DNA from 3 places in the Streptomyces sp. NPDC048248 genome. Region 2 is predicted to be linked to each of the others. Evidence: riboswitches for the same ligand, from Rfam matches in the RefSeq annotation. Region 2 holds a riboswitch; each other region holds the start of a gene.

Region 1 (6,514 bases), on a different contig from region 2:
GTCCGCCTGCACCAGCCGGACATCGGCTCCGGCCTCCTCGCAGGCAACACGGGCCCGCTTCAGCATGAGGGGGCTGAGGTCCACCCCCGTCACCACGTAGCCGCGGCGGGCCAGCGGCATCAGATACAGGCCGGGCCCGCAACACAGGTCCAGGACGCGGCTCCCGGCCGGGAAGTCGAGCAGAGGTGAGCCGGCGACGACGTCCGCCGTCGCCGTGCGCCTGCGCTCGGAGAACATCGTCCCGGAGAAATCCGACCAGAATCCGTCGTCCTCGTACCAATGCATACGGCTGCAACCTCACTCCAGTGCCGGGCCGGGTCGGACGCCGCAGCGCCGCGACCTCGTCAGTGCGGGCCATTCACCACACGAGTCGGCTGCCAAGGCCTTTGAGTTCCCGGCAAGTTCACAATTGGCCGGGGAGCGGGCAGATGACGCCGTTCACGGTGGTGCGCCGAAGGCACGTGCCCGTACGGTGCGGGTCGGCGTGCGAGATGAGTCGCTCGCCGGCGAGCAGGCGAGGTCAGTCCTGCAGAGCGGCCGAGAACGCCTCACGGTTGGCCGTCAGCCAACCCCGGATGCGGTCCCAGCGCTGCCAACCACAGCAATCTGCATCGGACTTGACGTAGGTCGGGTCACCGTCGGCCACGCGGTCGGCGGCGAACGCCCGGCAGGCCGCGGTGGTCTGTTCGATGATGTCGGGCAGCTCGGTGCGCTCCTGAAGGGACACGCCGTAGCTGTCCACGAAGATCCGCAACCGTTCGTGCGCATCCAGCCCGGGAGGGTAGAGGGCAGCCGCGGAGGCGGGATCGAGCATGGGCACCCCGCCGGAAGACGGCACCTGCGTTCACCATGCCGCCGACCAAGGCTTCGCTGGCCGCCGATTCGCTCTCACCCTCAGCCGTCATGGATGGAACCCCACAGCCCGCTCCGCGGCGGGCGGACGGTTTCGAACCCGGCGGGTCCGGGCCGGACACGGTGGTGTCCGGCCCGGACTCAAGGGGCGGTCAGGAGGCGCCGGCGGCCAGCTCGCTGCGGATCTCGCGGGCGGCGGTGACGAGGTTCTCCAGGGAGGCCCGGGTCTCGGGCCAGCCGCGGGTCTTCAGGCCGCAGTCGGGGTTGACCCAAAGCCGTTCGGCGGGGATGGCCTCAAGTCCCTTACGGAGGAGGGCTGCTGCCTCTTCGGCGCTGGGGACGCGCGGGGAGTGGATGTCGTAGACACCGGGGCCGGCTTCACGGGGGTAGCCGTGCTCGGCCAGCTCGCGCGCGACCTGCATGTGGGAGCGGGCGGCCTCCAGGCTGATGACGTCGGCGTCGAGGGCATCGATGGCCCGGACGATGTCGCCGAACTCCGCGTAGCACATGTGGGTGTGGATCTGAGTGTCCGGCCGTACGCCACTGGTGGTGAGGCGGAACGCCTCGGTCGCCCAGTCCAGGTACCCGGCGTGCTCGGCTGCGCGCAGTGGCAGGGTTTCGCGCAGTGCGGGCTCGTCGACCTGGATGACGGAAGTCCCGGCGGCCTCAAGGTCGTTGACCTCGTCGCGCAGGGCGAGGGCCACCTGGCGTGCGGTGTCGCCCAGCGGCTGGTCGTCGCGGACGAAGGACCAGGCGAGCATGGTGACCGGGCCGGTGAGCATGCCCTTGACCGGACGCTCGGTCAGCGACTGGGCGTAGTGGGTCCAGCGCACCGTCATCGGCTCGGGGCGGGAGATGTCCCCGGCGAGGACCGGCGGGCGCACATAGCGGGTGCCGTAGGACTGCACCCAGCCGTGCTGGGTGGCCAGGTAGCCGGTCAGCTGTTCGGCGAAGTACTGGACCATGTCGTTGCGTTCGGGCTCGCCGTGCACCAGGACGTCGATCCCGGCCTTCTCCTGGAAGCCGAGCACGTCACGGATCTCGGTCTTGATGCGCTCCTCGTAGCCGGCGGTGTCGATCCGCCCGGCACGCAGGTCGGCCCGTGCCGTGCGCAGCTCGGTGGTCTGCGGGAACGAGCCGATCGTCGTCGTGGGCAGCAGCGGCAGGCCGAGGTGCGCGCGCTGGGCGGCGGTCCGTTGGGCATACGGCTGGGAGCGGCGCCCGTCGGATTCGGTGACGGCCGCGGTGCGGGCTCGCACCGCCGGGTTGTGGGTGAGTGCCGATCCGGCCCGGGAAGCGAGGTCGGCGCGGTTCGCGGCGAGTTCGCCCGCGATGGCTTCCGTGCCGCGCGCCAGGCCGCGTGCGAGGACGGCGATCTCCTGCGTCTTCTGACGGGCGAAGGCCAGCCAGCGGGCGATCTGCGGATCGATGTCGCGCTCGGCGGTGGCGTCCAGCGGGACGTGCAGCAGCGAACAGGAGGCCGAGACATCGACGTGGTCGGCGAGACCGAGCAGTGTGCCCAGCGTCGACAGCGACTTCTCGTAGTCGTTGATCCAGATGTTGCGGCCGTTGACGACGCCCGCGACCAGACGCTTGCCGGGCAGTCCGCCGACCGCGGCGAGGTCCTGGAGGTTGGCGGCGCCCGACTCGGTGAAGTCGATGGCGAGCCCCTCGACCGGCGCCTTGGCCAGGACGGTCAGCGCGTCGCCGAGCCGACCGAAGTAGGAGGCGACCAGGAGCTTCGGGCGGTCGGTGAGGGCCCCGAGCTCGCGGTGGGCGCGAGCGGCGGCATTCAGTTCCGCCGGGGTGCGGTCCTGGACGAGAGCGGGCTCATCGAGCTGCACCCACTCTGCGCCCGCTGCCCGCAGGTCGGCGAGGACCTCGGCGTACACCGGAAGGAGCCGGTCGAGCAGGGTCAGCGGCTCGAAGTCGGCGGTCACTCCCGGAGCCGGCTTGGCCAGCAGGAGGTAGGTGACCGGCCCGACGAGGACCGGGCGGGCGGCGTGCCCGAGCGCGAGTGCTTCCTTCAGCTCGGCGACCTGCTTGGTGGAGTCGGCGGTGAAGACGGTGTCCGGGCCGAGCTCGGGGACCAGGTAGTGGTAGTTGGTGTCGAACCACTTGGTCATTTCCAGCGGCGCGACATCCTGGGTGCCCCGCGCCATGGCGAAGTAGACGTCAATGGGGCATCCCCTGCTCGAGCGAAGCCGAGAGCTTGGGGAAGCGTCGGCGTCGACCGCCGCGCGGTGCCGCTCGGGGACAGCGCCGACCATGACACTGGTGTCCAGGACGTGGTCGTAGTACGAGAAATCACCGGACGGCACTTCGTGGATGCCGGCGTCGGCCAGCTGCTGCCAGTTCGCGCGGCGCAGTTCTGCCGCGGTCCGGCGGAGGGCGTCGGCGTCGACGCGGCCCTTCCAGTAGCCCTCGATGGCCTTCTTCAGTTCCCGGTGCTGTCCCTGGCGGGGGTAGCCGTACACGGTGGCCCGTGCTGCCGCGGCTGCGGACTTCGCTGTCACGGAACTCTCCTTCGCGAGATGTCTCGTCGGTGTCCCGGGAACGGAACGAGAGCGCGAAGGAACGACTCACCGGGCGGGGCCACGCGGTGGTGCTCTCGCGTGTGCCGCTCGATATGTACGCCGACCCGCCCACGAGGTCACCGGGATGGCCGCACGCGATCGGTCACGTGCGGGCAACGGGCAGGTCTTCGGACTCGCGGGCCCGTCTCGTACATGTACGAGACACCTACTGGCCGTCGCTTCCCAGACCCGGCCGGGTCCAGTGCGTATGACGGCGTTCGTTCCCACTCACCGCTGCGGGGCAGTCCCGGATTCCCACCGGGTTCCCTCTTACGACGCTCCCGCCTGGCGGACGGGGCGAACCAGCTGCACCTGTCACCCTAGAGGGACAACCGGCAGGCGCGCAGCCCGCACCGCATGGTGGACGGTGATAAGAGACACGGGCCGCGGACCCATATCCGGGGACACACAGCACTGCGCGGGGTGCGGAGCAATGTCACCGGATGCCCCGCACTCCCGCAGAGGCGCACCCCGCCGGGCTGGAGGCCGACGCGATGAGCAAGATCATCGCTGCCTTCACCGAGGACGACGAAGGCAAAGCGGCCCACGACGCCATGGGCGGATGTCTCCGAGCGTCGCCACTGTGGAAGCGCTGCTGCTCCCGCTCGCCACGGTGGGGCTGCTCATGAAGGTCTTTGGGGAATCAGGTCAGGTCAGGGGCATTGTCAGTGCGGTGCGGCAGGATGTGGGGACGAAAGCTTCACGGGGTGATGAGGCACCCCGTGATCGCCCGCCCACATTCCAACCACGCCTGTCGAACACCACGTTGGCGTCACACCGGTGTACGCGTTCGCCCGGCCGGAATCGATCACCGAGCCGTTTCGCCGGCACCGCGCCACACAAGGGTGACAAGTGCACGCGACACCTGGGTAACAAGCAGCGGTCGGGTGCGCCTCACCCCGTGCGACGCCTCTAGGATGAACGGCGTACGTCAACACGACTTGACGGTGCCGGACGGACAGGACAACGGGGAGACAATGACCAGCCCGACCCAGGCCCCGGAACAGGCCAAGGCCCATGAGCCCCACCCCTACATCGGGGGGCGCAATGCGGCGCTGCGCGCGCTCACCGCGTGGCGGACGGAGCGGCCGGGCGCGCCTCGGGTCGTCATCTTGACCGGAAGCCCGGGCACCGGATGTTCGCGGCTGCTCACGGGGTTCCTGATGCTCTGCGACCCGGAGTATCGCAAGGGGGTCGAGCTGGACCCGCTCGATCCGGCGACCGTGCCTGCGGACTTGCCCGCACCCGCGGTGCCGAGCGTTGCGGGGCTGACGGCAGCGCAGACCCTGTGGCTGCTCGCCGACCACTACGAGTTGTCCGCGACCCGCACCGCCGACATCTTCCCCGAACTCGGTCAACTCCCGTTGTCCGGGCGGCCGGTGACGATCGTGGTGCCGGATGTGGATCGGGCCGGTCCGGTGCGGGGGACGGGTGAGCCCGCGCATGTGGTGCGGGACGTGCTGAAGCCCCTCGCCGCCGTCGATTCCATACGCCTTCTCGCCGACGTGCCCCGGGAGTTCGCCACCGAGCTCGCCGAGGGCCTGCCGCCAGGCGTGGCCCGGATCATCGACCTCGACGCACCGGAGTGGGGCGACCCCGAAGGGCTTGTGCTGCAGGCCGAGGCGCTGCTCAACCCCCAATTCGGCGCCCCGGAGCTGCCATTTACGGTCGATCCCGACGCTCGACGCGCGCTCGCCGAGCTGATCGCCCGGCACGCGGGAGACGGCGCGGGCAGCCGCCTGACCACGCATCTCGCCGTGCAGTCGATCCTGATGAACCCGGAGGGGTTCGACCCGGCGGATGCGAGTCAACTGCCACGGAGCGTCGGCGAAGTGCTCGATCTGCACGCCCAGCGACTCGACACCCACCCCCGCATCCTGCGACAGATCCTCGCGCCCCTCGCTCTTGCCGAGGGTGACGGCTTGCCCGTGCACCTGCTCGCCCCGCTCGCCTCCGCAGTCGCCGAACGGGACATCAGCGAGGACATGGCGCGGGGCATGCTGCTCGTCGCCCCCTTCATCCGCCCCATCGAGAGGGCCGGCGAAGGCATCCCCGAGGACGAGCGGACGCTCCTTGGTTTGCAGCACCCGGGTATCGGCGAGGCCGTTCGGGCAGGCATTCCGGATGTTCCGGGCGCTCAGGCGCGTGTCGCCATGGAACTGCTGGAGGCCGTACCCGATCAGGACTGGGCGAAGGCAGGGGCGTACGTCCGCGATCACATCGCCGGACACACCCTGGAGGCCGGTTTGCTCCCCCGGCTCCTCACCGACCCGGGCCTGTTCGCCCACGCCGAGCCGGTGCGGTTGCGCGCCGCGGTCGAGGCCGTACCCCCGGAGCAGTTGGACGCACCGGCGCGCACCTATCTGCGTACCGCTCCGCTGCTCACCCGCACCCAGGCACCCGCCATCCTTCGAGCGGCGCTCCTGGAGACCGCGTTCGTCGAAGACGGACTGCCGGAGTACGCGACGGCGTTGCGCCGCACGGTGCCCGAGCTTCCCTGGCACACCCTGTGGAGCGTACCGGTCGCCGGGGTCGACGCCGTGACCGTCGGCATGCTGCGCCCGTCCGAGGCCGCGTCGGACAGCGCAGCGGATGCTCCTGCGGAGCAGAAGTCTCCGGAGTCGGCCGCGCTCGCGGTCGCCGTATGCGCCGTGCCGCAAGGCACCCCGGGTTCAAGCCCGTTGAAGGCCGACGATCCCGAGGCGCCCGCCGTGCTGGTGCAGGACCTCGCCACCGGCTCCGTCATCGATGCCGACCCGACCCGGATCGTGCGCTCCTCGGACGACGAGCGCGCCACGAGGCCGCTCGGATTCAGCCGCGGCGCCGACTATGTACGCATCTGGCGACGCGGCGAGCAGAAGGGCGACGAGAAGATCGTCACCGCCCTGATCTCCGCCACGCCCTTCACGGGAACCGACCTCTCCCCGGACGGCCTCCTCCTCGTCGCCACGGAAAGAGGTGTGAAGGCGCTGCAGATCCGCCCAGCGCAGCCCCATCCCACGAACGCTCGGCGCTCCGTACCCAACCCCCGGGAAGCCGAGCCCGAGCCCGCACAGGCTCCCGAGCCCACACCGGAAGCCGCACAG
Region 2 (6,514 bases):
GGGCCGTCGATCCGAATGGCGAGGGAATCCAGCAGCCGGTCGACACTCAGCGCCACGGCAACCTCAGGACCGGTGGCGTCCGGGGGCACCTCGGCGAGAGTGCCCCGCAGTTCCATCGCTCCGGTGAGATAGAAGTTGCGCCAGGTGCCGTTCTCACAGCCATGGCCCAGTCGCTCGTAGACGGCCGCCAGCTCCAGGCAGGCCCGTGTATGGCCGGGGTCGGCGAAGACCACGTGGTTGAGGAGGGTCGCCGCGAACCGCAGATCGCCCTCGGCGGCGTACCGCTTGCCCGCCTCGTAGGCGGCCTCGACACCGCCCAGGACCTGCACGTAGCGCCTGGCCTGCTCGACCGGCGGATGCTCCCAGAGATGGGCGGGGTTTCCGTCGAACCAGCCCAGGTATCGCTGGTAGATCGCCTTGACGTTGTGACTCACCGAGCCGTAGTAGCCGCGGTTGGCCCACACCCTCTCCAGCGCCGGCGGCAGCCGCAGCTCCTCCGCGATCTCCGCTCCGGTCAGCCCCTGGTTGAGCAGCCGCAGCGTCTGGTCGTGCAGATACGCGTAGAGGTCACGCTGGTGCGTCAGCAGACTGCCGATCCGCTCCTTGCCCCAGGTCGGCCAGTGGTGGGACGCGAAGGCGATCTCCGCGTCGTCGCCGAACAGCGCGAGGGCCTCGTTGAGATGGTGTGCCCAGTTCCGGCAGTCACGGACGGCCCCACCGTGCAGCGGGAGAATGTTGTGCAGAGTGTGGGTGACGTTCTCCGCCAGGCACAACGCCTGGTGGGCCGGGAGGTAGAAGTTCATCTCCGCGGGTGCTTCTGTGTCCGCGGTCAGCTGGAAGACGATGTGCACCCCGTCGACGATCTCCTCCTGTCCGGTGCTGGTGATGTCCACGGTCGGCGGGATGAGGGTGCGGGTGCCGGTGGAGGCCGCGGTGCCGAGACCGCAGCCGATCTGGCCGGCCGGCCCCTTGGGCAGCTCCGCGCCGTACATGTAGACGGCACGCCTGGTCATGGCCGTCCCCGCGTAGACCTTCTCGCTGACCGCGTGCTCCAGGAAGCCGGCGGGAGCCAGGACCGGAACCCGGTCCTGGCCGTGCGGCAGCACCCCTCGCCCGCCGCCGAAGTGGTCCTCGTGGGAGTGCGAGTAGATCAGCGCGGTGACCGGCCGGTCACCTCGGTGCTTGCGGTAGAGCTCAAGACCCGCGGCCGCGGTCTCGGCCGAGCGCAGCGGGTCGATGACGATGACACCGTGCTCGCCCTCGACCAGCGTCATGTTGGACAGGTCCAGCCCCCGGAGCTGGTAGATGCCCTCCGTCACCTCGTAAAGGCCCTGCCGACCGACCAGCCGGCCCTGGCGCCACAGACTCGCGTCCGCCGTATCAGGGCAGTTGCCCCCCAGGAACCCGTACGCCCCGGCGTCCCAGACCACCCGCCCGTCCGCCGCGAGGACATGGGGCGGGTCGAGCGGGGCGATGAATCCGCGGTCGGCATCGGCGAAGTCCGCGTGGTCATCGACGGGCACAGCACTCACGTGGCACTACCTCTCCGGGTGGCAGGGCGGTGGTCCGGCGGGTCGCCGGCGCCTCCGCCACGGGGATCAGCCATCGCCACCCAGGAGGGCGTCGCCGGATGACCCTTGAACATGATTTAACCCACTGTGCCCGGTTCGCGCACACGCGTGCGCACGCACGCCGACGCCCCACCCGCCCCATCCCTGACATGGACCACAGAGCCGACCCGCGCAGCGCCCTACCGCGTCGCCCCGAGGGACCCCGGCTCGGTCCACGTGGCGTCACCGGTCGGGTCAACAGAGTTACGGGCAGGGCTCCACAGGGCACAACAACGCCTGTGACGTGGTGGACCCACGCACGCCACGGCCGCGTTGGCTCGGGGCACACTCCCCCATCCCCGCTCACTGCCCCCGTCCGCCCGCAGCGGCGCTCCTTCTTCACGCCGTGACCGCGCACCGACCGCACCCGCAACAGGAGGGACGCCGCGTGCCCCCCGAGCAGGAACGCCAACTCGCCGACGCCGCCGAGCGGTTCCGGCACGCCCGCACCCCGCACCCGGGCACCGCCCCGGTCGCCGGCCGACGACCCGTGTACCGGCGCGACGCATACCGGCGTGGAGCCGCCCGGCCGGCACTGCTCGCCGCGGCCGGTCTTCTCGCCCTCGGCGTCGCCTTCGGTGACGGCCTGCTCATCGCGGGCGGGCTGATGCTGGCCGGTTTCTTCGGCCGCCCCTTCGCGCCGTACCCCGACTGCGCGGGCGAAGGGCCCGGCAGGGACGCACCGCCGGCGGGTTGACCGCCTTCCGGCGGCGGACGGATACACACCGGCCCGCCGGCCGTCCGTTGGGCGGCAGGCGGGCCGACGGGTTGTCACCGGCCCCTCACGGGAGCGGGCTTCAGGTCACGCGGCGGCTTCTCGACGCCACGGCGACGCACATCGCCCCCAGCAGGAACGTGAGGCCACCGATGACGACGTTGTTCCAGATGACGCCGGCATCCGGGTCGGTGCCGACGATCCACGGCGCCACGATCATCCATGCGCCGATCGCGCACATCGCACCGCTCAGGCCGTACATACGGTCCGGCGTCACGGTGAACCCGAGCGCCAGCAGGGCGATCGCGATGCCGACGATGAGGTTGTGCGTCACGAGCGCGGACTGCGAGGCCGTGTAGTGGACGATCCATGGCGAAGCCGCGCAGTACAGGCCGACGAGGAACACCGGTCCGTCCACGAGTACCACGTCACGCCCGCCGAGAACCCGGTCGTATCGGGCTTGCATCTCAGTAGCGTCGGGGTGACCCGCGAGGTCGCCCCTGGTGTGTGAGACGTCGGCCATGCGACTCGCCTCCTTGGTTCACAAGCCTTGGCCGTACCGCGAGGCATCTGCCACGCACTCTTTATTCTGCACTTATGTCCCCTTTATGGGTAGATGTTCAGCCATTCAATTTTCTCGCGACGGCCCGGCGCACCGAGAGTCGCCCTACGGGCGCCCCGGCGTCCACCCCAGCGCCAGATTCCAGCGTCCATCCCGACCGCTCAACTCCGTCGCGGTCAGCGGCGGCACATCCATCCGCCAGAAGGCGTCCGGCGGCACCCGTAGGGCACACACCGCCGCAGCTCGCACCACGTCCGGCTCCACCACCGCCAGTACGCGCCCGGAGACGCCGGCCACGCCGTCCAGCCACCTCCCGACCCGGTCGCACAGCTCCCGCAGGGACTCGCCACCGTGCCCCGCGAAGCCGGGGTCGGACAGCCAGTCGGACACGGCCGTGGGATCCGCCTCGGCCACCTCCGCCAACGTCCGGCCGCGCCAGTCACCCATCCCACAGCCGGCCAGCTCCGTCACGGTCTCGGCGGAGATCCCCAGCTCACCGGCCGTCCGGCGGCAGCGTACGGACGGGGACACCAGGGTCCGGTCGGCAGCCGGGAGGTCACCCGCGACCGCACGGACCCGGCGCAGCCCGGCGTCGCTCAGCGGCGCGTCGTCGTCGAACCGCACCTCGCGCTGCGCATCCCCGGCGGCCGGTGAGATCAAGGTCACCCGAGTTGTCATGAACTCCTCTTTCGCTGTACCCCGGCGACAACAGAGCGCCCGGTACCGCGAGTTGCCCGTCCCGCGCGCCCCGCACTGCCCCACTCCGCCCCCCGCTCGGCCTTGGCCCGCCCGTGGGTTCGCGGTACCTTCCCGAGGATGTTGACGATGACATGACGGAAGCCGGTGGGATCCCGGCGCGGTCGCGCCACTGTATGTCCGGTTTCGACTCGGCCCCCGCGGGGCCGGGACCGGGCGAGCCAGACCCGCCATGTCGTTACGCACTCCACCACACGGGACGCGAGTTCCCCTACCAGGAGGTTCCGCCATGGCTCAGACCATCGCACCGCCGACGTCCGGCGCCGTCACCCCGGCCACGCTCCCCCTCAAGGCGATCGCCCCGTGGGCGCTGTTCTTCGGCGTCCTGATGCTCGTCCTGCTCTACTTCATCGGCGCGGAGCAGGGCGCCACCTCACTGCTGTCCGGTACGGATGTCCACGAGTGGGTCCACGACGGTCGCCACCTGCTCGGCTTCCCCTGCCACTGATCGGACCCGAGGAAATGAACTCCGTCACCATCAGAAATCTCCTGGTGCGCGGCATGCTCGCGGGTCTGGCAGCCGGTGTCCTCGCCCTCGTCGTCGCCTACTTCCTGGGCGAACCGCGGGTGGACGCCGCCATCGCTTTCGAGGAAGCGCAGGCGCACAGCCACGGCCACGGCCACGAGGCCGAGGTGGAGGTCGTCAGCCGCGGTGTGCAGTCCACGGCGGGGCTGGCGACCGGCGTACTGGTCTACGGCGTGGCCCTGGGCGGGATCGCCGCGCTGGCGTTCTGCTTCGCGCTGGGCCGGATCGGCCGCTTCGGTGCCCGGGCCACCGCAGTCCTGCTGTCCGGCGCCGCCTTGCTGGCCGTCCACCTCGTACCGTTCCTGAAGTACCCGGCCAATCCGCCGGCGGTCGGCGACCCCGACACCATCGGCAAGCGCACGGCCCTGTACTTCCTGATGATGCTGCTGGGCATCCTGCTCGCCGTCGCCGCGACGATCCTCGGGCGGCGGCTCGCCCCGAAACTGGGCAACTGGTACGCCACGGTGGCAGGCGGCGCGGCCTTCGTCGTGGCCGTCGGCATCGCGTATGCCTTCCTGCCGTCCATGAACGAGGTGCCGCACGGTTTCTCGGGCACGCTGCTCTGGCAGTTCCGGCTGTCGGCGATCGCCATCCAACTGGTGCTGTGGACCGCCTTCGGGCTGATCTTCGGCCACCTCGCGGAGCGCGTCGTCCCGACGAAGGAGTCGGCTGCCGCGCGGAGTGTGCCGGTCACACCCTGACGCCGGCACCGCACTACAGGGAAGGGGCCCGCGAACGCCGTCGCGGGCCCCTTCCCTGTGCTCGGCGGACAACCTCCCGGCAGATCACCGGAGTCTCAGGACGGGCCGGGAAGGTGGTCGAGATGCGGCAGGTCGTGGTCGAGCCGCTCGCGTTTGGTCCGCAGATAGCGGAGGTTCTCGGCGCCGGGCGGCGTCAGCAGCGGGACCTGCGCCTCGACCGTGACACCGTGCCGCACCAACGCCTCGCGCTTGCGCGGATTGTTCGACAGCAGGCGCACGGACCGGACGCCGAGATCGTGCAGCATGGCGGCGCCTGATCCGTAGTCGCGGGCATCGACGGGCAGGCCCAGGGCGATATTCGCCTCGACGGTGTCGAGACCGTCCTCCTGCAGCCCCATCGCCCGCAGTTTGGCGACCAGCCCGATTCCGCGCCCCTCATGGCCGCGCAGATAGACCAGAACGCCCCGCCCTTCGGCCACGATCGCCCGGAGGGCCGCGGACAGCTGTTCGCCGCATTCGCAGTGCGTGGACGCGAAGGCGTCGCCCGTCAGGCATTCCGAGTGCAGTCGGGCGAGCACCGTCCTGCCGGCCACGTCGCCGTGCACCAGCGCCACGTGCTCCACGCCGCCCCGGCGGTCCAGATAGCCGACGGCCAGGAACTCGCCGTACGCCGTCGGCATGCGCACCTCGGCGACCCGCTGCACGGCCGTGGGGCGCACGGCATCCGAGAGGCGGTTGACCGCTGCTCTTCGTTCGTCTTCCGAGAATTGCCGTACGACACCGTACTGGCGAGCGGCATCGTCGAACGCGACATCGGCACCGGGCTCCGTCATCCCGCGATCGTAGGTGCGCGGGAGAACGGGTGGCGGCAATCACTCACAAGATGACAAGGCCCGCCAACTGCTCGTCGATGAGGCGCGTTGCACAAGAGCGGTGCGCGCCCGCCCCCGCCCGGCGCGCCGCTCGCGGCCTATGCTGCGACTGCTGCGCCGACACGAGGACCGAGCGACGAAAGGCCCGCCCCACCATGACCGCTTCGGGACAACGGACTTCGCCCCCCGGCCTCCTGCCGACGGACACCGCGGAGGAGGTACGGCAGCGGCAGCCGAAGATGGCGGTGCTCCCCATCGGAAGCTTCGAACAGCACGGCGCGCACCTGCCGTTGACGACGGACACCGTCATCGCCTGCACCATCGCCGCGGAGGTCGCCGCCACCCATCCGGTCCTCCTGCTGCCACCGCTGACGATCTCCTGTTCCCAGGAACACGCCGCGTGGCCCGGCACGGTCAGCATCTCAGCGGCCACCCTGCACACCGTCGTGACGGACATCGCCGCCTCGCTTCGCCGTTCCGGGATCGGAGCCCTCGTTCTCGTCAACGGCCACGGCGGGAACTACGTGTTGCGCAATGTGGTGCAGGAGTCCGCGGGCACCGGCACCCGCATGGCGCTCTTCCCGGGGCCGGCCGACTGGGACGCGGCGCGCCGCCGGGCCGGAGTGGTGACCACCTCGCACAGCGATATGCACGCGGGAGAGGCGGAGACCTCCCTCCTGCTGCACGCCCGTCCCGAGCTGGTCGGGCCCGGATACGCCGCTGCCGATCACGTCGCCGACGACCGGAAGCATCTGCTCACCCTCGGCCTGAC
Region 3 (6,514 bases), on a different contig from region 2:
TGCCCGGCAGCACCACCAGGTCCGCGTCGGCCAGTTCCTCGGCCCGGTCCACGAACCGCACCACCACGCCCGGTTCGGCGGCCAGCGCGTCCACGTCCGTGAAGTTGGACATCAGCGGTACCGCGGCGACCGCGACCCGCAGGACGTCCGCGCCGTGCGGCGGCGCCACCACGCTCTCGCGCACCGCGCCGCGCAGCGAGATCCGCAGACCGTCCTCCTCGTCGATGCCGAGCCCGTGGGCGAAGGGCAGCACGCCGAGCGTCGGCCGGCCGGTGAGGCCGCGCAGCATCTCCAACCCCGGCTCCAGCAGCGTCACATCGCCGCGGAACTTGTTGACGACATAGCCCGCGATCAGCGACTGGTCCTCCTTCGACAGCAGCGCCGTGGTGCCGAAGAAGGAGGCGAACACCCCGCCCCTGTCGATGTCCCCGACCACGACGACGGGCAGCCGGCCGGCGCGCGCGATGCCCATGTTGACGATGTCGGTGCGACGCAGATTGATCTCGGCGGGACTGCCCGCGCCCTCGCAGATCACCGCGTCATGAGTCCTCCGCAGTTCCTGGAGGCAGTCGGTGACCGTACCCAGCAGCGCCTCGCGCCGCCCGGCGTACGGTCCCGAGCCGCCGGGCGTCCGGCCGTCGGGGTGGCCGAAGTATCCCGTGGCGCTCAGCTCGCCGACCGGCTTGCCCAGCAGCACCACCTGGCTGCTGCGGTCGCTGCCGGGCTTGAGCAGCACCGGATTCATCAGCGCCGTCGGCTCGACCCGGGCGGCCGCCGCCTGCATCGCCTGCGCCCGCCCGATCTCCGCGCCCTCGCGCGTCACGAACGAGTTCAGTGACATGTTCTGCGCCTTGAACGGCGCGACGCGGACGCCCTGGCGGACCAGCCACCGGCAGATGCCCGCCGTGACCACGCTCTTGCCCGCGTCGGACGTCGTACCGGCCACCAGCAGGCCACCGCCGACAGACCCGCCGGACACCTCGAACCGTCCCGTCACCGGGTCCTCCTCATCTGCCGGGGCATCGCTGTGCCGTGAGCCGTGCCGTACCCGCCCGGCCGCGCGCCCTCGCCGTCCGGATCGCGCCCACCGCGAGCCGGCCCGCGACCGTCGTCGCCAGCGCCAGCACGCTCACCCGGCGCGAGAGCCTGACCGCCCGCTCGATGTCGGGCACGCCGACCGGCCGCGCCGCGCCGTTGAGCACCGGCCGGTGCTCAACCCGCCCGCCGTACGCCAGCGTGCCGCCCAGCCGGACGCCGAGCGCACCCGCGAACGACGCCTCCACCGGGCCGGCGTTGGGGCTCGGGTGCGCGCCGCCGTCGGCCCGCCAGGCGTTCAGCGCGCCGCGCCGGTCGGGTCCCGCGAGCACCGTGAGGGCGGCGGTCAGCCGGGCCCCGGGCCAGCCGGCCACGTCGTCGAGCCGGGCCGACGCCCAGCCGAACCGGCGGTAACGAGGCGATTTGTGACCCACCATCGCGTCCAGGGTGTTCACCGCCCGGAACGCCACCAGGCCGGGCACACCGCCCAGCGCCCCCCAAACCAGCGCGCCCACCACCGCGTCCGACGTGTTCTCCGCGACCGACTCGACCACCGCGCGCGCCATCTGCGGTTCGTCCAGCGCCTGCGGGTCGCGCCCGCACAGATGCGGCAGCCGCTCCCGCGCCAGATCCGGGTCGCCCGCCGTCAGCGCACCGCCGATGGCCCGCGCCTCCCGGCCCAGCGAGGTGCCGCCCAGCACGGCCCAGACCGTCGCCGCGGTGAGGGCGACGCCCGCGGCGGTACGGGCGCGGGCGCCACCGGCGGGAAGAGGTGAGGTCAGGGAGCCGCGTACGGCGCGCTGCAGGAGCGCGGCGCCCGCCGCCGCGCCGCCCGCGCACAGCAGGGCATGGGCCGCTCCGCGGCCACGGTGATCGCGCCACAGTCGGCGCTCGACGGTACCCGCGGCCCGGCCGAACGCGGCCACCGGATGGCCGCGCCGGGGGTCCGCCGCGATCAGGTCGCCGAGAAAGCCGAGGGCCGCGCCGCACGCGTACGTGGCGTGTTCGGCACGCATCGGATCAGACCGCCGTCAGTCCTCGAAGGGATGCTGCGGCGTCGCTCAACGGGCATCTCGAACTGCGGCCGGGCATGGCGGTATGTCCTCACTCAGGGTCCGCGCCCTGGCTCGACGTGACGGCGACGAGAGTCTCCTGGCTCCCGGATCGGCGTTTCCCCCGGCCTTCCAGCCCGTACGCACGCGACCTGGCGGGCGTACGCGTGACGGGCCGTGACCTCTCCTGGAGGAACGCTCCCCGGTGACAGTGGCGGGACCGCGCCGGATTCTCACCGGACTTCCTCATCTGTCGCCGAATGGCTCCGGCAGTCCACCACGCTCCACGAATGCCCGTCAACTCACCCTTGACCTGCGACGCAGCCCTGTGGCAGGCACTGTGGCGCACACCACAGGGTGCTCCGGAGGTCACGGACGGTTGCCCCCGCACCTGATCCCACGTCACTATCTGGTGGCACGGCGGGCGATGGCGCCGCCGGAAGGGGGTCGGGGGATGCCGGACAGGGCTGACCGTCACGAGATCCGCATCAGGATCACGGGCACGAACAACGCACACCAGGACATCGAGGATCTCAAGGCATGGCTGGAGCGCGAGCCGTGGCTCGCACACCAGCGGCACGACTGGACCCTGCGGCCGCGCCCGGCCGACGCAGACCGCGCCCCGGAGGAACGCGACCTCGGGGACATGGCCATCGGCATCGACGATCTGGTCCTGGTCCTCATCGGCACGGTCGCCGCCGAGGTGACCAAGAGCCTGAGCATCGCCCTGCGGGAGTGGCTGCGGCGGCGCAGGGAGGAACGGGCGGCGGGGGAAGAGCCGGCCGTGGCCGTCGACGGCGACGGCGGGCTGGCGCCGGTCGGTGACCCGGGCCCGCGCGGCGCGGCCCCCGAACGCCCCGACCCCGGAAGCCGGTCGACCGAGGGCGGCAGCGCCGGCGAGGACTGAGCCGGATGTCCCACTACGACGCGCGGGGCAAGATCAACCGGGCGCTGCTGATCTGTGTCAGCGACTACAAGAATTTATCCGCGCTCCCCGCCGTGGAGGCGAACGCCGAGGAACTCAAGCGGGTCCTGATCGACCCCGGCACCGACCTGTTCACCGACGAGGAAGTCGTCATCTGCCGGCCCCAGGAGCCCTGGGAGCTGGAGCAGGCCCTGGACGCCGTCACCGACGAGGCACGCGGCCTGCTGCTGGTGCACTTCTCCGGCCACGGCTGGGTCGGCCGCGACGGCGGCGACCTGCAGCTCATGGTCGGCATGTCGGACACCCGCCAGCGCCACAAGGCCGTGTCCTGGCAGGACATGGTGCTGTCCTACCTCGACAGCGCACGCGCCGACCGGATCGTGATCCTGCTGGAGTGCTGCTACTCCGGCAACGCCGACGAGACCTTCCACTCCCGCCGCAAACCCATGTCCCTGCTGATGGCCGCGCAGCCCAACCGCCGGATCTTCAGCGGCGACGAACCGGCCGGCGGCTCCCTCTTCACCCGCGCCGTCGTGCAGATCCTCGAACGCGGCATACCCGGCGAGCGGTTCGTCACCTTCGAGGACCTCGTCCGCACACTGCGCGAGCGGCTGGCCCACGAGCGCACGCCGATGGGCGACGTCTGGGAGCCCCGCTCGGCCAAGCAGAACACCGTCGACGACGTCATCCTCTCCTTCGCCACCCCGGAGGTCCGGCCCCCCACGCCGCTGCGCATCCGCTTGCGCCGGTGGCTGAAGCAGCGCCTCAGCCGCTGGCTGCGGGTCATCGCCGTCCTGGTGACCGTCCTCGGCCTCACCGCCGCCGGCCTCGTCGCCTTCCAGCTCCTGCGGACCGACCCGGCCTGCCCGCCCGCCCTCGAACTGCGTCTGCTCACCGCACCCGAATCCGAACCCGCCCTGCGCCAGGCAGCCTTCGCCTACGAGATGTCCGACCTCAACACCCGCCCGCTGCAGGGTGAGGACGACGTCCCCGACGGCTGCCGACGCGCCCAGATCACCGTCTACTCCGCGGCCAAGGACCAGGTCGACCAGGGCTTCGCCGCCGCCGACCGCTGGCAGGGCGAGGCTCACGGCACCGGCAAGGGCCACCCGTCCACCAAGGGCATCGACCCCCTCAACAGGCCGGGGCCGCAGCCCGATCTGTGGATCCCCGAATCCAGCGCCGACTACGCCGAGGTCCGCCGCGGCATGCCCGCCACCGGATCCCCCGTGACCCTGCACCACACCGGCCCGGTCGCCTACACCCCGCTCGTCGTCGGCATCCCGGCCAACCAGCGCCTCGACGACGTCGAACAGGTCGGCGCGTCCTGGCAGGAGATCCTCACCGGCACCGACAGCGACCACCGCGACCTGCGACTGCTGCGCCCCAGCCCCGTCCTGTCCGGCACCGGCCTGCTGCACACCATCGGCCTCTATCTCGCCAACGACGGCTCGCGGATCGGCCCCGCGGGCGGCCCCGACCCCACCCTCGCCCGGGACGCCGAGCGCAGGCTCTCCGCCCCGGGCAGCCAGTACGCGGGCAGCACCGAGCTGCTGTGCTCGCTGCGGCCCACCGGCCAGGACGGCCGCCCCGGCACCGGCCGGGGGAAGGGGGCGGCACCACTGGTCTCGGAGAAGTCCCTCGCCGACTTCAACCTCGGCCGCGCCATCGGCAGTTGTCCCGCCCTGGGGAGCCCGCTCGCCCCCGGCGACCGGTACGCCGCCTACTACCCCAAGAACGTCCCGGCGCTCGACCACCCGCTGATCCGGGTGGACTGGCAGGGCGCCACCGACGCCGCGCCGCGCCAGGACGCCGTCGGCCGCTTCGGCGACTGGCTGCGGGACCCCGAGGCCGGCCGGCGCATCCTCAGCAGACAGGGCTACCGCGCGGTCCCGGGCAAGGACGGCAAGGCGCCGGACCCGGTGCCGGACTCGCCGCTGACCGATCACCGTGCGGACGCCGACCTCGACGCGCCGGTCACCCCGTTCACCGCGGGCGGCGATCAGGTGACACGGGTGCTGGACGGCTACGACAAGGCGCAGAAGTCCAGTCGGCTGCTGATTCTCATGGACACCTCCACCTCGATGGCGGAAGGCGGCAAACTCCCGATCGCCCTCAGCGCGGCCGGCCGCGCCCTGGAGATGGTGGGCACCCACCACACGTACGGCCTGTGGGCCTTCCCCGACGGCGCGCACCCCACCGATCCCGGCGCGGTACGCCGGACCGTCCCGCTGGGCACCGCTGACCCCGCCCCGGGCAAGGCGGCCCTGGACCGCATCGCCAAGGGGGAGCTCGTCGAACACGGCGCGGCCATGCAGGAGGCACTGACCGCCGCCGTACGGGAGATGAAGAAGTCCACCGGCACCAACAACGCCATCGTGCTCATCCTCGACCAGGACGACGGCGCCGCACGGCGGGCGACGGGCGTGGAGCAGACCCTCAACTCACTTCTCAAGAAGGGACCCGAGGTGCCCGTCCTCACCCTCGTCATGGGCAAGGCAGGCTGCGACTCCTTCGTCCTCCAGGGGCTTGCCGGTGCCTCCAAGGGCCAGTGCGTCCCCGGCGGTCCGGACGCCCCCGATCTGCTCGCCGGACTTGTCGCCTCCGTCGGCACGGCCGGAAAGGACAGCCGGTGAGGGCCCGGCGGGCCGGCCTTCCCACGGCCCTGGTGGGCCTGACGCTGACGGCGGCTGCGAGCGGCTGTACCTCCGGGCCGGAGCCCACCCCGGAGAAGGGCGCGATCGTCCTCGCCACCGGCAGCGACCTCAGCAGCTCCGGCGTGCGTCAGGACCTCATCCTCGACTGGGAGCGGCGCACCGGCCGCAGCGTCCGGATCGTCAAGCTGCCGGACACCGCGGACGGCCAGCGCAGCCAGCTGCTGGCCTCCGGTCAGTCCGGCAACAGCGGCTACGACGTGCTGAACCTCGACGTGGCCTGGACGGCGGAGTTCGCCGAGGCGGGCGTCATCCGGCCCTGGGGCGCGAGCCTGGACGCCGATTTCCTCGACAGCGTGGTCAAGACCGTCGAGTACGGGGGCAAGGTGTGGGGCGTGCCCTTCAACACCGATGCCGGGCTGCTCTACTACCGCAAGGACATCCTCCACGACTACGGCTACGACCGGCCGCCCACCAACTGGGGCGAGCTGAAGAATGTGGCCGCCCAGGTCGCGGACGCCTACAACCGCAAGGCCGCGAAGGACGCGAAGGCCGCCGGGAACGCGGACGAGGACGCCGACACCGTCCCGAAGATGTACGGCATGGTCGCCCAGCTGCGGCCGTACGAAGGGCTGACCGTCAACACCCTGGAGTCGGCCTGGGCCAACGGCGGCGCCCCGGAGGCGACCAGCTTCACCAAGGGCGAGCAGGTCGGCGCGCTCCAGCAGGGCGTCGCCGATGTCAAGGACCGGCTCGACTCGATCATGCCGCACGAGGCCACGACGATGGACGAGACCGAGAGCCGCCGCTGGTTCGCCGACGGCCGGGCACTGTTCATGCGCAACTGG

What was found. Region 2 has a riboswitch for cobalamin ahead of ACGFZW_RS23035 (CbtB-domain containing protein). Riboswitches for the same ligand answer to the same signal wherever they lie in the genome.
Region 1: linked by a shared signal. The riboswitch ahead of metE (5-methyltetrahydropteroyltriglutamate--homocysteine S-methyltransferase) and the one ahead of ACGFZW_RS23035 (CbtB-domain containing protein) in region 2 are both predicted to bind cobalamin.
Region 3: linked by a shared signal. The riboswitch ahead of ACGFZW_RS27440 (cobalamin biosynthesis protein) and the one ahead of ACGFZW_RS23035 (CbtB-domain containing protein) in region 2 are both predicted to bind cobalamin.

What each region holds. Positions count from the first base shown of each region.
Region 1 covers NZ_JBICZL010000023.1:72,618-79,131, reverse strand. Annotated here, with positions in the region: gene ACGFZW_RS34305 (class I SAM-dependent methyltransferase) at 1-285, opposite strand, end outside; gene ACGFZW_RS34300 (hypothetical protein) at 521-814, opposite strand; gene metE (5-methyltetrahydropteroyltriglutamate--homocysteine S-methyltransferase) at 1,005-3,368, opposite strand; cobalamin riboswitch at 3,530-3,750, opposite strand; gene ACGFZW_RS34290 (hypothetical protein) at 3,872-4,057, shown strand; gene ACGFZW_RS34285 (ATP-binding protein) at 4,406-6,514, shown strand, end outside.
Region 2 covers NZ_JBICZL010000010.1:214,271-220,784, reverse strand. Annotated here, with positions in the region: gene ACGFZW_RS23055 (alkyl/aryl-sulfatase) at 1-1,532, opposite strand, end outside; gene ACGFZW_RS23050 (hypothetical protein) at 1,999-2,307, shown strand; gene ACGFZW_RS23045 (SPW repeat protein) at 2,408-2,848, opposite strand; gene ACGFZW_RS23040 (histidine phosphatase family protein) at 2,993-3,565, opposite strand; cobalamin riboswitch at 3,684-3,833, shown strand; gene ACGFZW_RS23035 (CbtB-domain containing protein) at 3,873-4,091, shown strand; gene ACGFZW_RS23030 (CbtA family protein) at 4,106-4,870, shown strand; gene ribA (GTP cyclohydrolase II) at 4,966-5,703, opposite strand; gene ACGFZW_RS23020 (creatininase family protein) at 5,898-6,514, shown strand, end outside.
Region 3 covers NZ_JBICZL010000013.1:59,397-65,910, reverse strand. Annotated here, with positions in the region: gene ACGFZW_RS27445 (cobyric acid synthase) at 1-997, opposite strand, end outside; gene ACGFZW_RS27440 (cobalamin biosynthesis protein) at 1,008-2,051, opposite strand; cobalamin riboswitch at 2,181-2,337, opposite strand; gene ACGFZW_RS27435 (hypothetical protein) at 2,542-2,994, shown strand; gene ACGFZW_RS27430 (caspase family protein) at 3,000-5,648, shown strand; gene ACGFZW_RS27425 (extracellular solute-binding protein) at 5,645-6,514, shown strand, end outside.